DNA from 3 places in the Paenibacillus sp. FSL H7-0918 genome. Region 1 is predicted to be linked to each of the others. Evidence: riboswitches for the same ligand, from Rfam matches in the RefSeq annotation. Region 1 holds a riboswitch; each other region holds the start of a gene.
The links. A riboswitch is a leader RNA that binds a small molecule or an ion and turns the genes downstream of it on or off. The one in region 1 is predicted to bind thiamine pyrophosphate.
Positions count from the first base shown of each region.

Region 2: another riboswitch for thiamine pyrophosphate. It lies ahead of MHI15_RS29105 (ABC transporter substrate-binding protein); the one in region 1 lies ahead of MHI15_RS24290 (ABC transporter ATP-binding protein).
Region 3: another riboswitch for thiamine pyrophosphate. It lies ahead of MHI15_RS30190 (thiamine phosphate synthase); the one in region 1 lies ahead of MHI15_RS24290 (ABC transporter ATP-binding protein).

Region 1 is NZ_JBBOWJ010000003.1:965,354-971,051, forward strand. It holds gene MHI15_RS24270 (S-layer homology domain-containing protein) at 1-573, shown strand, start outside; gene MHI15_RS24275 (amino acid ABC transporter ATP-binding protein) at 669-1,421, opposite strand; gene MHI15_RS24280 (amino acid ABC transporter permease) at 1,435-2,103, opposite strand; gene MHI15_RS24285 (amino acid ABC transporter substrate-binding protein) at 2,157-2,993, opposite strand; TPP riboswitch at 3,216-3,319, shown strand; gene MHI15_RS24290 (ABC transporter ATP-binding protein) at 3,518-4,213, shown strand; gene MHI15_RS24295 (ABC transporter permease) at 4,194-4,970, shown strand; gene MHI15_RS24300 (ABC transporter substrate-binding protein) at 4,967-5,698, shown strand, end outside.
Region 2 is NZ_JBBOWJ010000006.1:71,940-77,637, reverse strand. It holds gene MHI15_RS29115 (MFS transporter) at 1-906, shown strand, start outside; gene MHI15_RS29110 (hypothetical protein) at 979-2,430, shown strand; TPP riboswitch at 2,589-2,699, shown strand; gene MHI15_RS29105 (ABC transporter substrate-binding protein) at 2,861-3,910, shown strand; gene MHI15_RS29100 (thiamine-binding protein) at 3,989-4,282, shown strand; gene MHI15_RS29095 (ABC transporter permease) at 4,279-5,040, shown strand; gene MHI15_RS29090 (ABC transporter ATP-binding protein) at 5,075-5,698, shown strand, end outside.
Region 3 is NZ_JBBOWJ010000007.1:28,043-33,740, forward strand. It holds gene thiH (2-iminoacetate synthase ThiH) at 1-265, opposite strand, end outside; gene MHI15_RS30180 (thiazole synthase) at 299-1,066, opposite strand; gene thiS (sulfur carrier protein ThiS) at 1,122-1,325, opposite strand; gene MHI15_RS30190 (thiamine phosphate synthase) at 1,364-1,969, opposite strand; TPP riboswitch at 2,083-2,184, opposite strand; gene MHI15_RS30195 (SDR family oxidoreductase) at 2,272-3,144, opposite strand; gene MHI15_RS30200 (GDSL-type esterase/lipase family protein) at 3,382-5,448, opposite strand.

The DNA.
Region 1 (5,698 bases):
GGGAACACCTTTAAGGATATTGATAACATAAACGGCAAAGAAAAAATCATTTCTTTAAAAAATCAAGGGTTAATTAAAGGTGTCAGCGAATCTCAATTTCTCCCTGGCTCTAAGGTAACTACAGCCCAAGGGATTCAGTTTATCTCCGGCGGTCTTCAGCTCAGCCTCGCAGCCATTGACTTTAACAAAGCTCCTGTTGCCAGCGGCTTGTTCACAAAAGTAAAAGACAAAGCCTGGTACGCTGAAGCCTTTATCAATGCTTATTACAATCAAGTTAAGCTACCAAAAGACATTGATCCTAGCCTAATTATGACCAAAGAGCAATTCACTAACTATCTAGTGCAAGCGATCGAAGGCGTAGGTAATCTGCCGATGATCAATATCGTTCCAGTAGATATCGCTGATGAAGCGTCACTGACCCCTGCATATCAAGGCAGTATTCAGCGCTCCCTGAAATACAAGATCAATACTCTAGACGCTAACGGAAAGTTTAATCCAAAAAGCGAACTCACCCGTGCCGAAGCTGCGATTATGCTCTACAACGCTTTGGAGTTCCTGAAAACTGGAGTATAAGCCAAATTTCAGTTACTCTTCTCATTTGAATAATCTACACACGAAAAAGCAGCTCCGGATGATTCCCGAGCTGCTTTTTCATATATATTGTCTTTCTACTCTTCTTCACCATTCAGTCTATTCAGAAATTGCAGAGCCCGGGGATTCTTCGGATGCTCCAGCACTTCTTGCGGAGTTCCTTGCTCTAAGATATGACCGCCATCCATCAAAATGATCCGGTCCGCTACATCGGCGGCAAATTTCATCTCGTGGGTCACAATCACCATAGTCATACCTTCTGCTGCTAATTGTTTGATGACCTTAAGCACTTCCCCTACCAGCTCGGGGTCGAGCGCCGAAGTGGGCTCATCAAACAACAGCACTTCTGGATCTACTGCCATAGCCCGGGCGATGGCCACTCTCTGCTGCTGTCCACCTGACAGCTGATGTGGATAGTTATCAGCTTTATCAGCCAAACCCACCTTAGCCAGCAGTTGAAGGCCCCGCTTACGCGCTTCTTCCTTGGTTCGTTTCAAGACAGTTACCTGTCCCTCCATCACATTGCCTAGCGCAGTCATATGCGGAAATAAATTATACGATTGAAAGACCATCCCTGTTTTCTGCCGAAGAGCTAATACGGAATTCTGAGGAATTTTCTTATGATCTGTAAAATTGATGGTGATATCCCCGAGTGACAGGCTGCCTTGATCCGGGATTTCCAACAGATTAAAACAGCGCAGCAGTGTAGTCTTTCCGGAGCCGGATGGCCCAATAATGACAAGTACCTTTCCATGCTCCATTTTCAGATCAATACCCTTTAACACTTGGAGTGCGCCGAAGGATTTATGCAAATTAATGATTTCAATCACAAGTATCTCTCCTTTAGGTCGCAGAGTAACGATCGAGTCGTTTCTCCAAGTAATTTTGCAGCGCCGACAGCACAGAACAGAACACTAAATAAAACAATCCTGCTTCGGAGTATACCAGCAGAGGCTCATAAGTGGTAGAGGCTACCTGCTGAGCAGTTCTAAACATCTCCGTATAGGTGATGATCGCTGCAAGCGATGTATCTTTGACCAAGCTAATAAAAGAATTGGATAACGGCGGTACAGAAACGCGTGCAGCTTGTGGCAGAATTACGCGGCGCAGAGCCTGCCCACGAGTCATCCCGACTGAGAAGGCAGCTTCCCACTGGCCTTTATGTATCGACAGGATAGCAGCGCGTACGATTTCCGATGAATAAGCCCCTACGCTAAGGGTAAATCCAATGGTGGCGGCAATGAAAGGGTCGAGTACAATACCAACAGCCGGCAAACCATAAAATATAATAAATAGCTGCACTAACAACGGGGTTCCCCGAATGACCCATACATAAAAACGGGCGATTAGCTTCGGAATTACCCACGGTGAAAGACGTGCCAACGCGGTTAGGATCGCCAAAATCAATCCAAGCACAAAGGAAAGTAGAGCCAACGGAATGGTAAAAGCCACCCCGGCTTTAAGCAGGGGTAGCAGTGTATCTAAGAAAATTTGTATTTTGCGGTCATCCATTATTCAGACATCCTTTTTAGCTTCTAGGCTTAATTAGCCTTGCTAGCCTTGTATTATTTTGAAACGTCAGCTCCAAAGTATTTCTCGGAAATTTTCAAGTACGTTCCATCACTTTTCATCTCTTTAATCGCATCACTGACCGCATTCACCAGCTCATCATTGCCTTTCAGGAATACCGCAGCACTTTGTGAGCCTTCAGGAATCTCATCAACCACTTTAATTTTTGCATCTGGTTTTTGTTTTTTCAGATCCAGATAAGACAAGCCATCATTCACAGTTGCATCAATACGTCCCGAAGTCAGCAGATCCATCGCTTGATTGAAACCGTCCGTAGCTACGATTTCAGCACCGTTCTCACGAGCGATGTCGGATAAGTTACTGGTCAGGGATTGTCCGGCTTTTTTACCCTTTAGATCAGCAAAGGTCTTAATATCCTCATTGTTTTCGCTCACGATCAATACTGCCTTGGATACAATATAGGGTTCAGAGAAATCATATTTCACTTTGCGATCTTCGTTAATGGAAACTTCATTAAAAATGACATCAAACCGTTTCGCATCCATCCCAGCAAAAATACCATCCCACTGAGTTTCAAAAAATTCAGCTTCAACACCTAAACGTTTGGCTACTTCTTCGGCAATTTCCACGTCAAAACCCGTCAATTTCCCCGCAGTGTCATGATAAGTAAAAGGTGCATAAGTCCCTTCTGTACCTATCCGCAATTTGCCGCTGGCCTTCACAGCCTCCAAACTGTTTTGCGCTGAAGATGCTGCTCCACCATTCGTTCCAGCTGTTGGTTCAGCAGCCGTATTGGTATTCGAATTATTGCCGCAAGCCGCTACAAGGACCACGGTTAACGCCAATATAATAGTTAAACTCCATTTTTTCATTATTAAATCCCCTCTCTCTATCCGGTTTTTTTCCGGTAAATTGAATAGTACACTGCCATCACATGATCGTCAATACTTTTTTCCGATTATATACATCGGAATTGTAATATTAACTAGATTTCTACTTATATCTTACCCAATCTTGGATTAATCCTTCACTTCTTTCTCTCTTTACTTCTCAGAAAGATATGGTATATTTATAAACAAATTAATATGGACCTGTTATTTCACTAGGGGAGTCGGCCGACTGAGACGGAGCTTCAAGCTCCGGACCCTTGGAACCTGATCTGGATCATACCAGCGGAGGGAAGTGGAGCAGAATTTTCATCAAGCATGTTAAGTGTTATTATGCAGAATGAACTTTTTGACCCATTCATTTCCTCTGGAAATGGATGGGTCTTTATTTGTTTAGGCGCTCCACAAAAATATTAGGAGGTTAGATCATCACGACCATTTTATCTATTCAAGGCCTAACCTACTCTTTTCCGGAAACTGAACAACCCCCTGTATTCGCAAATCTATCCATGGATATCAGGCAAGGGGAATTCGTCTCCGTAGTAGGTGCTAGCGGATGCGGGAAAAGCACATTTTTCAAAACGGTTGCCGGTTTACTCGAACCTACTCATGGAAAAATAAAACTCCCTACGCTCCCCTCAACCGCTAGTCGTTTAGGTCAGATCGCTTATATGCCTCAGCAGGATTTATTGCTGCCTTGGAGAACAGTGCTCGATAACTGCCTTTTGCCCTGGGAGATCAAGCCCAGATTTAGTAAACAGAAAACGATCACTCAGATTCGGGAAATGTTGGCCCGCTTCGGCTTAACAGATGTAGAGAAGGCTTATCCCCATGAACTTTCGGGAGGTATGAAACAGCGAGTAGCATTTCTGCGCACCTTAGTGGCTGGAGGCGGAAGTGGTCTTATGCTGCTGGATGAGCCCTTTGGCGCTCTCGATGCCATGACCAAACGTGAGATACACCGTTGGCTGTTGGAGTTATGGGGTGAACTGAATCAGACGATTATGCTCATCACTCATGATCTGGAAGAAGCCCTATTGCTCAGTGACCGGATTTATTTATTATCTGGCGGTGCGCACAGCGAATTACAGGAGATCGTTGTCGATCTACCAAAACCAAGACATTATAAGATGAACTATGAACCCCGGTTTATAGCACTACGGGCAGAGTTGGAGCGAAGATTGCATGCAACCTATACCTTTTAAAAAACATCTAGACAACTATGGTCCCTTCCTTCTTCTGGTACTGCTCATTCTTGTAATCTGGGAGTCAGCTGTTCGCCTTCACTTGATTCCAGCCTTTATTCTCCCTGCACCTTCATCTATTGGCATCGCATTGATCGAGCACAGGCAATTATTATTTGGACAGCATTTATTGGCGACGTTACAGGAGATACTGGTGGGTTTTGTCCTTTCTGTGATTTTTGGTGTATTGCTGGGCATTGGAATGTTCCTGTTTCGCCCCGTAGAAAAGGCCATCTATCCCTTCCTTATCATTAGCCAGACGGTCCCATTAATTGCGCTATCCCCCATTTTTATTATGTGGTTCGGATATACGCTGTGGAGCAAAGTGGCTGTGGTGTTTTTGACGGCTTTTTTTCCAGTCGTAGTGAGTACATATGATGGACTTCGTACAAGTGGCCAGACTTACAAGGACTTATTATTAACATTTGGTGCAAACCGCTGGCAGCTGCTTGTCAAAACCCAAATTCCACTGGCATTGCCTGCTTTTTTCTCTGGCTTAAAGCTGTCCATAGTATACTGCGTCATCGGAGCTACTATCGGGGAATGGCTCGGCGGCAGTAAAGGACTCGGTTACTTCAGCCGCAGAATGGCCGGAAATATGCAGAGCGATGAAATGTTCGCGGCTGTATTTCTGCTGTCCGCGCTTGGTGTTGTGCTTTTTCTGGCGATAGCTTTACTCGAACAATTATTTTTAAAGAAAAGAGGATCTAACCAATGAATCATTTAAAATCACCACAACGAGGACTTATTTCTGTATTTCTAGTATGCACACTTTTGCTCTTAAGCAGCTGCGGGAAGGCAGACAAGCTAAATAACAACTCCCAAACCGGTTCCTCCAATTCCGAAAATAAACAGTCACACAAGCTGACGATTATGCTTGATTGGTATCCCAATGCCGTTCATTCCTTTCTATACGCTGCGCAACAGCAAGGTTTTTTCCAAGAGGAAGGTTTGGATGTCGAGATCAAAATGCCTGCGGACAGCAATGACGCCCTAAAGCTTGTAGCAGCAAATCAAATTGATCTAGCGCTCAGCTATCAGCCTCAGGTACTTATGGCACGCGGCGAGAAAATTCCTGTACGTTCGATTGCAGCTATCGTGCGGCATCCACTGAATCATCTGATGGTTCCTCAGGCAGGCAGTATTCATAGTCCCAAAGAGCTCGCAGGAAAACAAATCGGCTATTCCTCCATTCCGCTCTATGAAGCAATGATTCGGACAATGATCCAGAGTGATGGAGGCGATCCTTCATCCGCCAAGCTGATTGACGTAGGTTTTGACCTTATCCCTGCGATCTCTACAGGACAAGTGGACGCAATAATGGGCGGGTTCATCAACCATGAACAACTGATCCTTGAAAAAGAGGGACATCCGGTCACCTCGCTTAATCCAACGGATTACGGAGTACCTGACTATTATGAGCTTGTGCTGGTGGTCAGCGAACAA
Region 2 (5,698 bases), on a different contig from region 1:
GGGATGATCGAAGCGGTTATCGGCACCATTATTATTGGTGCTGTAACCGAAGGAACTGCTATTGCAATGAGCCGGCTTGAAGTGCTATTCGGGATAGGCGCACTCGTGATGCCGCTTATCGCCAGTCCACTCATTGCTGCCGGAGCGTGGAGATTGGCCTTTCTAATCGTCGCTGCCTTCTCCTTAATTTCTCTTATCCTCTGGACAAGAGGGCACTTCGGTAATCTACAACGAATGCTGGATGAACGTGCCTCTGTCCAAGGAGCAGACAATTCGCAATCCTCAAGCTCACGTTCTAACAAAAAATTTCCGTATAAAGGTAAGCAATGGATTCTGTTAGGGATCTTCATCGTTTTCTTTTTTCTTTATGTAGGCACAGAGATGAGTTTAGTCAACTTTATGCCGGCTATCTTTATTGCCAAGCTAGGGATGACGGAGTCTGCCGCAGCACTGACAGTCACTTTCTTTTGGCTGGCGATGTCTACAGGAAGATTGTTTGCGGGTGTAATTGCCGAAAAAATATCTTACCGCGTGTACATTCTCAGCAGCTGTTTACTTACCTTGTTACTGCTGACACTCTTTCCGTTCACTGACAATCGAATGGCTGCTTTCATTGTAATTCTGCTGCTGGGGCTGTTTATGTCCGGTATTTTCTCCATTGCTTTAGTCTTCTCCAGCAAAATGCTGCCTGGCACCGAAGAGTCAACACCCAGCATTATGATTGCTTCCGGAGGTGTTGGCGGTGCTTTGCTACCTCTGTTTATGGGCTGGTCTATGGACCATTTAGAAGTGGCACAAACAGCCGGATTACTCGCCGCTTTTGCCGCCTTCTTGTTTCTGCTAAGCATTGCCGCATGGAGGTTCCAGTCCATGCAAGCGGTGAAAGGAAAGAGTTCCCGTATTTAGAACAGTATCAACGTTATCCTTTTAGGGTAATGTGATCTATAAGCATATTCTGAGCACAAGGATGGACGATGAATGAATGAGTCTTCAACTGAGCCTTTGTTACATACTGCGCTCATGCAGTTTATATTTCCCTTTTCTATAAAAAAGGGCGATTCTAAGCAGCTTATCCAGCAATTACAGAACGACGGCTTCACACGTTTTTTTCTGGATAATAAAGAGCTTGAAGCTGCCTATTACGGAGATGGCTACTGTGTTTCCCATGAACGAATGGAGCGCACCTATTTACCGTTTGCTGCACATGTCCTTTTTCCACGCAGGAAGGATGCCGACTCGTTTCGCCGTTTTTCCAGAGTAAATAATCTCGACTGCATTCTGGAGATTCCGCAGCAATCTATATTTTTCAAAATTCTCTCGACGGATATATTCATATGTCCTTTTCAGCTTGGATTCGTGACGATACGTGTCCAGCTGGAGGGGGATTCAATTCCCTTTAGTATTGCCCTAGAATTCGCAGATCGTTTCCGTGCGCTAGAGAATACCTTCATACAGGATGATTACACTTATATTCATTGCGGGGAACAGACCTATGAGATGGTAGAGGATTTTGTCTTCCGAAATTTGGTGGATGGACTGGAGCCATATCTGGATCAATCGGATATCAATGGGGCTTATTTCGAGACCCTTCCTTTTTTCGTAGATGAAAGAATGCAGGTGCAAGCTTTTTATGGCTTTCAGAATGAAGAAAGCTCTGATGAGATTAGTGTAAATCTGCGCTATCGTGCCTCACAGCTTGATGGAATTGATCTGAACGGAAAGCCCTATGCCAGTGCCAGCGATCCAGCATATATTGCGAACTATTGTCATGAACACTCCTATAATCGCTGGGGTCCAGACACGTATTATATGATGAATGAGCAGACCTTTTGCTGCATGACCCGCGCTGAACAGGAGATTGCTGTTAGTCTAGCCAACCAGATGTACGGGCAATATTATTACGGATTTTTACTCAATATTTTCCACAAAATCGTTCTGCTAAAGCTAGCCAATATGCACTCCCGACTTCGGATTAATCATGATTATGAGGAAATAGACAATCTAATCTACTCCATTAATAAGTTCTCGGCAAAGTTCTACTTCTTGGAGTTGATTTCCCAGTCGCAGGGCCGGGAGATATTTCTTCAGCTGCGTAAAGTATACGGAAACGATGCTTTGTTCGAGGAAGTGAAAGAAACCTTAAATGACCTGTTTCAGTATCAGGATAAGTTTCAATCCAAGCGACGGGATAATCTGCTGATGATTCTTACTGTATTTACGGTAGTAAGCGGGATTTACGGCATGAATCAGGTCATTGACGATCTGGATGGAAAGATTCAATGGAGTAAAATGATTGGTTATTCTCCCTTTGAATTTCTTGCCCTCTTCGTGATCATGAGCGGGATTCTGATCAGCGTTGTCCTCACGCTAGGGGCGCTGGTTAGTGAGCTTAAACGGCGTCACCGCAAGAAATATAAAGATCTAGACTAGCAAAAAAGAAACTACTGGATTGGAAAAATTCAGGAGTGCACTACTAGACATTCCGAGTACAGCCGTCTATAATACACCGTATGCGAGAAATATAAGATATAAAGTATGGGTACAAAACTTATGCTTACTTATATTGCACATAGAAATACCCGTTAACTTCATAGAACCAGGGGTGCTGGAATTGGCCGGCTGAGATTGTATCCCACAAGATACTGACCCTTATACCTGATCTGGATAATGCCAGCGTAGGAATCGCCAATTGGTTCTGGTCCCTGTGACCTTAACTAACCTTGCGCCAAGCCAGCGTCCCGATCACTCGGGGCGCTTTTTTTGTAAGATCACTAAAAGATGTAGAAAAACGTACATACTACAACTTACGGTTCATGTTGTGAAGACGGGATTCTTGTAACCTTAAAGGAGAGAAGAAGACATGCACCTTAAAAAAGCACTTACGTTGTGCCTCACCTGTGTACTCATTCTTGCCATTGCCGGATGCGGCAGCAACAATGGGAATACAGCCGGAAACAAAGCAAATGCTACTGATCCAACTGCTTCGGCTGGGACGGATGCTCCAAAAGAGCTCACCAAAGTTAAAGTCGCACTCGACTGGACACCGAACACAAATCATACCGGTCTATACGTAGCTAAGGATCTTGGTTACTACGCTGAAGAAGGTCTGGACGTCGAGATCGTTCAGCCAGGCGCAGCGGGTTCTGATACTATGGTTACTTCTGGCGAAGCCGCATTTGGCATCAGCGCCCAAGAAGGATTAACGCTAGCCCGTCTACAAGGCGTGCCCCTTGTCTCGATAGCAGCTATTATTCAGCATAATACGTCGGGATTCGCTGCTCCAGTAGATCGCAATATTAAATCACCAAAGGATTTTGAAGGTAAAACCTACGGAGGCTGGGGCTCACCGGCCGAAGAAGCAGCCATGAAAGCTATCATGGATCCTGAAGGTGGCGATGTGAAAAAGGTGAAGCTGATCAGTATCGGTGAAGCTGATTATTTTACCGCCGTCAAACGTGACATTGATTTCGCCTGGATTTTCTACGCTTGGACTGGTGTTGAGGCTGAGTTGCGTGGCGAGCCATTGGATATGCTGTACTTAAAGGATTATGCGCCGCAGCTCGATTATTACACGCCTGTGCTGACGACGAGTGAGAAGCAAATTGCAGATCATCCTGATCTGGTGAAGGCCTTCATGAAAGCCACATCAAAAGGTTATCAATATGCCATAGATCATCCGGAAGAGGCTGCCGGTATGTTATCGAAGGCCGTTCCTGACCTGGACGCCGACCTTGTCCTAGCTAGCCAAAAATGGCTTAGCCCAAAATACAAGGACGATGCTGCCCGCTGGGGCGAGCAAAAAACCGAGGTCTGGCAAAATTACGGCGACTGGATGTATGATCTGAAGTTGCTGGATAAACCGCTGGATGCTGCTAGTGCATTCAGTAATGATTTTTTACCGGCGGAGTAAACAACAATTGTAATGAATTACTTCGTTATCAAAGTTGGCTTTTTGAACTTACCTTATAAAATGAGAGGATTGATTATTGTGGCTAACACCCTACTAAGCATTCAAGTAATTCCAAAAACTCCGAACAACGAGGATTCCATCCCATACGTAGATAAAGCGATTGAGGTCATTCAGAAATCCGGTGTTAAACATCAAGTGAATCCGCTGGAAACCACAATGGAAGGTGAGCTTAGCGAGCTGCTGGAGGTTGTGCGTCAGATGCAGGAGGCGTTGATCGAAGCAGGCAGTCCAAGCGTAATTTCGCAGATCAAAATCGCTCATAATCCTAACGGAATCAGCATGGATAAATTGACGGAGAAATATCGGCCGTGAGATCGACCTGGAAGCTAATATGGCCGCCCCTTGTGGCGGTCGTCTTCTTTTTAACCGTATGGCAGCTATCTGTATCTGTATTTCATATTGAATCCTGGATTCTGCCGAGTCCTGCTGATATTGCTCGTGAATCCACCAGTAACGCTTCTGGTCTTTGGGCTCATACGATGGCTACGCTGCGGCTCACTTTAATTGGTTTTCCCATTGGTACGGGGGTAGGCCTGATCGTTGCTTTGCTTTTGCATCTTTTGCCTTGGGCTAGACGGGCTTTTTATCCACTTATTATTCTGAGTCAAAATGTTCCCTCCATCGCGCTCGGACCCCTGCTCATTATCTGGTTCGGCTTTGGTCTTTTGCCCAAAATCGTGCTGATTACACTAGTATGTTTCTTCCCGGTAGCTGTCGCTGCGATGGGCGGTCTGGCCCAAAGTGATCAGGTCATGATGAATTATATGAAAATGGCTGGCGCAAGCAAGTGGCAAATTTTCACCAAGCTGGAGCTGCCCTCTTCTATCCCGGCACTATTTTCCGGCGTAAAAATATCTGCTACTTATGCGGTTATGGGCGCCGTGGTCGCTGAATGGATTGGCGCGGATAAAGGTATTGGCTATTATATGCTTCTGCAGAAATCCGCATATCGTACGGATCGGATGTTTGTTGCTATTGTTATTATTGTACTTTTAAGTCTTGTACTCTTTGCTATTATTGCATTGCTGGAAAAATGGCTGGTTCGCTGGAAGCCGCGCCGTAACTCATAGAAAGGAAGATGCCTGTATGTCTCAAGCGACGCAAATGCAACACAGAACAACAGAAGTCATAAGCTCTCCTGAAGCTCATACCGTGGCACCCGCCCTTGAAGTGAGCGGCATCTCCAAATCTTTTTCCCATCGTCGCCGTGAGACGAACGTTCTGAATAATGTCTCTCTCAAGGTAGAGCAACAAGAGTTCGTTTCGATCGTTGGTCCTTCCGGCTGCGGAAAAAGCACCTTATTCCATATAATTGGCGGCCTTGTGAAACCCGATGCAGGCACGATCCTCATGAACGGTAAGGCCGTTACAGGTCAACGCGGTGAAATTAGTTATATGCCGCAGCAGCCTGCGCTTTTTCCTTGGCGTACGATTGAGGATAATGTGCTGCTTGCTGGGGAGATCAAGGGCGCACTGCGGGATGGAGCCCGCGAGGAAGCGCGCCAGTGGCTAGCCAAGGTTGGGTTAAGCGGGTTCGAACATGCTTATCCGCATATGCTGTCTGGCGGGATGCAGCAGCGTGCAGCTTTTCTCAGAGCATTGCTCGCTCCTCAGGAGCTAATGTTGCTGGATGAACCTTTCAGCGCACTGGATGCACTAACTCGCAGTGAAATGCAGCGCTGGCTGCTTGAGCTGTGGGAAGAGAATCGCCGCTCTGTGCTGTTCATT
Region 3 (5,698 bases), on a different contig from region 1:
TACAATGATTCACACAAAAATCCGCAAGATACATCGGTGTGAACAGCTGCATCGAATAACCAAAATGTGCACGGGTCAGTCGCTGTGCAGCCAACGCCATCTCCTCTAGCAGCGGCGTTGCTGCCGGAGAGAGCAATGCCAGCAAATCATTTTCGTTCAGCTTGTCTTTTCCAAGCGCCCGCCTAACGTCATCCTCCCGGAACTCCTTCCACAGTTGCTCATAAGGATACTGCTCCAAGCGGGCCAGTGTGTCAAAAAAGCTCATGCTAATCTTCCCTCCTTTCGTGACCTATCAAATTCAGTTCAAAAATCCAGTCAACGGTGACGAAGCAAAAGCAACTTCTTCTACAGGACCGAGTCCTGCCAAATAAGCTTTGCGGCCAGCGGATATCGCCTCGCGGAACGCTTCCGCCATGACGAGCGGATTACGTGCCGTTGCAATAGCCGTATTAAGCAGAACAGCAGCGGCCCCCATCTCCATTGCTTCCGCCGCTTCCGAGGGCTTGCCAATTCCGGCGTCTAAAATAATCGGCAAATTCACTTCTTGAATAAGAATACGCACAAGCTCCTTGGTGCGCAGGCCGCGATTCGTTCCGATCGGCGCACCAAGCGGCATCACAGCAGCAGCACCGGCATCTCTCAGACGTAAAGCAGCCGAAAGGTCCGGACTCATATATGGCAATACTACAAAACCCTCCGCTGCTAAAATCTCTGTAGCTCGTATGGTCTCCAGATTATCTGGAAGCAGGTATTTCTGATCATTGATCACTTCGATCTTGACCCAGTTCCCCAGTCCCGCAGCTCTTGCTAATCTTGCAATACGGACTGCCTCTTCCGCTGTACGCGCTCCTGAGGTATTAGGCAGAAGAGTCATGTGGCCGGGAATATGGTTCATGATATTTTCTGCTCCACCTTGCGGGTCCACTCGGCGAAGCGCTACAGTAATCACCTGAGAACCAGAGCTTGCGATCACTTCGGGGATCAGCGTATTCCGGCTATATTTTCCGGTTCCGATAAATAATCTACTGGTTAATTCGATGCCGCCAATATGTAACGGGTCATGCATGAAATTACCTCCCTTTGGTTCGTATAAATTTCTCAAAATTCTATACCGCTCCATCTCAACCCCCACCAACAAAGTGCACCAGTTCCAAACGATCATCCTCGCTCAGAGCAGTACTTTCATAATTCTCCTTACTGACAATTTCTCCATTCAGCTCAATGATCATCAGACGACCCGACCACTCAGGAAGACTGATCAAATCAGCTATAGTTTGAATACCACCAGAACACTCTGCGGATTTCCCGTTAATCAACAGCTTCATTCTGAATCACCCCCTTCGCCCATGCTGTTACCTCCAGGCTATGAATGAACCGCCTTATGAATAGCTTTGGCGGCCTCATAAGGATCATCCGCTCCGCAAATACCGGACATCACAGCAACTCCTGCCGCACCTTGTCTAATGATCTGCGCCGCATTAGCGGGGCTAATTCCGCCAATCGCAATTACAGGAATAGAGCTGGTCTTCACCGTTTCTGCAAGCAGCTCTAACCCACGTGCGGGCAGCCCTAACTTGCTATCCGAGGGAAATACATGACCAAACAAGCAATAATCAGCTCCCTGCTCTGAGGCATTCGCCGCTTCTACCGGAGAATGAACCGATCTCCCCAGCCGAAGCTGAGGTGCAATTCGCCGGGCTGTAACCGGACTCAGACTGTGCCAAGCCAACTGAACCCCCGCGGCACCAGCTGCCAAGGCTACATCGATCCGGTCGTTGATTATCAGTTTGGTAGCGGGCATACCGGTAGCCAACAGCTTCTGTGCCGCAGCGAGCAGTTCGCATGCAGGACATTGCTTATCTCTCAGGTGAATATAATCGACCCATGTCTGCACCGTGACAGCTAGTTCAACAAAATGTCTCAGCTGTAGCTTGCCGTCTGATATTAGATGGATCTCAGCTTGCAACATCACGATCTCCTCTCTCACTTCCCTGTAGGTCAGTAAAAAACAAAAAAACTGCCCCCCGTAAGGAAGGCAGTCAGAATCTGTATATAGACGGCACTACAAATAGCCCGACAACAGAAATTCGTTCTCCACTTCCCTACGCTGGTCTTAACCAGATCAGGTTCAAAGGGTCCGGAAATCCATTCCGTCTCAGCCAATCGGCACCCCTAGTGACATAAATATACAATTTTAAAATGCTAACGTGGTTTATAGTAACATATTTTTTTATTGAAATACACCCATTTATTCACATTAGCTGTACTGATCTAACCGTTTACTACCTCGCCACCATTTACATGAATAACCTGTCCAGTCACATAACTGGAATCGTCAGAGGCCAGATATACATAGGCTGGTGCCAGCTCTTCTGATTGTCCAGGCCGTTTCATAGGCTGTGTACCTCCAAACTCGCTAACCTGTTTTGCATCAAAGGTAGAGGGAATCAGCGGTGTCCAGATTGGACCTGGTGCAACACCGTTTACCCGTATGCCCTTCTCTGCCAGATTCGTGGACAAGGATCGTGTGAAGCTAAGAATAGCTCCTTTAGTTGATGAATAGTCCAGCAGCTGCGGGCTTCCGCGATAAGCGGTAATTGAAGTTGTATTTATAATGGTAGATCCTGCTTTTAAATGAGGCATAGCTGCTTTTGTTAAATAGAACATCGCAAATATATTCGTACGGAAAGTACGCTCAAGCTGCTCGGAAGTAATATCCTCGATCTTAGCTTGCGGATGTTGCTCTGCCGCGTTATTGATGAGAATATCAAGCTTTCCTAAGCCCTCCACCGTCTGTTTAATAAGATCCTTACAGAATTTCTCGTCACCGATATCACCTGGAATTAGGATACATTTGCGGCCTTCCTGCTCGACCTGACGTTTAGTTTCCTCTGCATCTGAGTGTTCATTAAGATATGAAATGACCACATCAGCGCCTTCTTTAGCAAAAAGCACAGCAACTGCACGCCCAATTCCGCTGTCTCCACCGGTAATTAACGCCGCCTTGTCTTGCAGTTTACCTGCTGCTTTATAATTTGCCGGCTCGTATTTGGGCAGCGGCGTCATTTCACTCTCAATCCCTGGCTGATGATGCTGCTCCTGTGGGGGTAAGGTTTTTGTAGCTTGTTTATTGTTGCCTGACATCTTCCCTATCTCCTCTCGTTAAGCAAATTGATAGTTAACTGATCGTCTTAGGATGGCACAACTATGCACGTTTATACGCTGGGTTTGTCATTTTCTTAAATCGCTTTACGAATCTTACTTACCACAATGAAAGTAGATATAAACAACCGTGAGAGATATACTGCTGTAAGTGGAGAGGAATTCACTGCATACAAATAGACACAGCATCGCTGCTGTGCCTTGAATTGTTCACCCTGACTATTTTAGAGAAGAAACATGATTTTCTGCATTCACTTCATGTTCCAGCACCCACATAAAGTACAGAGCTTTGGCCGCTTTCTCCCGGGTCACTATAGCTTTAGGTTCTAGTTCTGTCCCATTGACCATTTCGCCTCTGGCAATCCCCACTTCAGATCTAATGAGTCCTAATTCATATGCACTTTTCACTTTTGAAATTAAATAAGGAGAAATGTCCGCTGTATCAACAAGCTGCGTCCAGGATACAAGAGGATAGTACATCGCACCTCTAGCTCCTGGCTCCAAATTCGAATCATAGCCAGGATCTCCTGGCACTACTGCTGTGCCGTTATAATCAGTCATGTACTTAGGTTTATTAGCAAACTTTATTTGGTAAACGTCATAGAGAATAGCACCCATCGTTTCACGTGACAGCTTACCTTTCGGATAATAGGCAAGATCTGATCTTTCCACTTTCATTAACTTAGAAATACTGCGTGTGAATTCAGCAACTGTCATCTCCGTATCCGGATTAAAATTCCCTTGACGGTCTTTGCCCATTACTCCCAGCTGGATTAATTTTTCAATTTGATTACGGTAATAAGCAGCTTCCCCAGTCGTCGTATCATTCGTTATTTCCGGAAAAATCTTACCCCAGTTCCCTGTTAGTGCCGCATGCTTAACGTTCCCTTTAAGGTAAGGAGTAATGGAGGCAGCAGTAGAATCGCCAGTAGCACCTTTCTCTACAAGCTCCGTGACAATCATCCGTGAAAATTGTTTGGCGAGCGCTTCTTTAAAATGAGTCCCATCGACTTTCTTTGAAGGATGCCCATTAGCGTAACTTCCGTCATTTGTTTTGCCTGGCGTTTCTCCGGCTTCAATAGACATGAAGAGGGCTGTTATTGCTTCTACACCGATCTCGTTATAATATTTCAGACTTTCCGAGTTAAGGTCAATAAGTGTAACTCCAGATTCATCTGCGACCCGTTTAAGAATATCTACAAACTTTCTTGATTTAAAAGAATTTTCATAGATATATCCCGGACTTGCATTCCCTTTAATTCTGGACATTGGGGTTACCAGTACTGGTATCATACCCCGGGCTTGAATCGCAGGGAGATAGACTTCTTTAAGGTAATTTTCATACATTGCTTCTGTCGAACCTCTGCCGTAACGTCTGAACTCATCTGCGCTCTCATCATTGTGTCCGAATTGAATAAACACATAATCCCCAATGCTGCCATTCAGTAAAATGTCGTTCAGTCGACCTTCTGTATAGGCATTTTTAAACGAGCGTCCCCCCATGGAATAGTTAGTTACACTCAATTTATGTTGATTAAACATACTGCCAATAATCTGGCCCCAACCACTCATTGGTGCTTCGTCGAAGGTGTAGGACTTGACAGTAGAATCTCCAAGTATAAACAAATTCGGAAGAGCTCCAACTGCTCTATGCTGAGGCAAAATCGGTTCCAGTATGATCTCCTCAATCCCCACAGCTGTGTTCACTTTGTTCGGTTCGATCTCAATATCTATATGGTCACGGCCGTTTACATACGTATAAGTCCACTCTTTCCCTTTGGCTACAGCCGTATGCTTGACGGGTACAAGCTTTGCAGCGTCCCAATGTCCACTTTTCAACAAGCGGCTGGTCTGCATTCCGGATACTGACACGATCCCATCCTCTGCGTCAGAAGTCGTTTTTACATATACGTTGTAGGTTCCAGGGGGAGCATCCATTCGAAACGCCATTCCGTAGTTGTTATAATTATCTTTCTCAGATTTAGGTTCAGCAAAAAAAATAGGTTCTGTGATGAAAAAACCTGTTCCATCGGATGTAATTGAGTCGGTGTGCACTTCTCTGGCGGGTAAAGCGTTGGTCTCTTGAACAAAACCATAACCTAAAGATGAGTCATACAATTGTGCACCGCGATTAGGATCATACCTAACGGATTGATATCCTGTTTTAACTTGGTTTGTAAAATTGAACTTGTATACGCTTGCAATTTGGGTTGGAGGTTGCCTCTCTGCCCCATCTTTTAATAGGGATGCCTCTGTTTTACCGTGAGTAAGAGTCAATGAAGCCATAAGTAAAGAAGATAAGATTAGTATATTCCTACACAGCTTTCTCACTTCATTACACTTCCTTCCGTTTCTCGAAATACTTCCCTAGGTCCCTCCATTATCCCTGTTCTCTAAAGTGATTCAAATGATGATTTCATTCTTTTTTTTGACCTTTTGTAACGAAAACCATGGAATGATCAACGGCTCACACTGCAAAATGGTCATATGTATAGGTATCCTTGATATAATTAAGAACATCCCTATTGATCCTAAG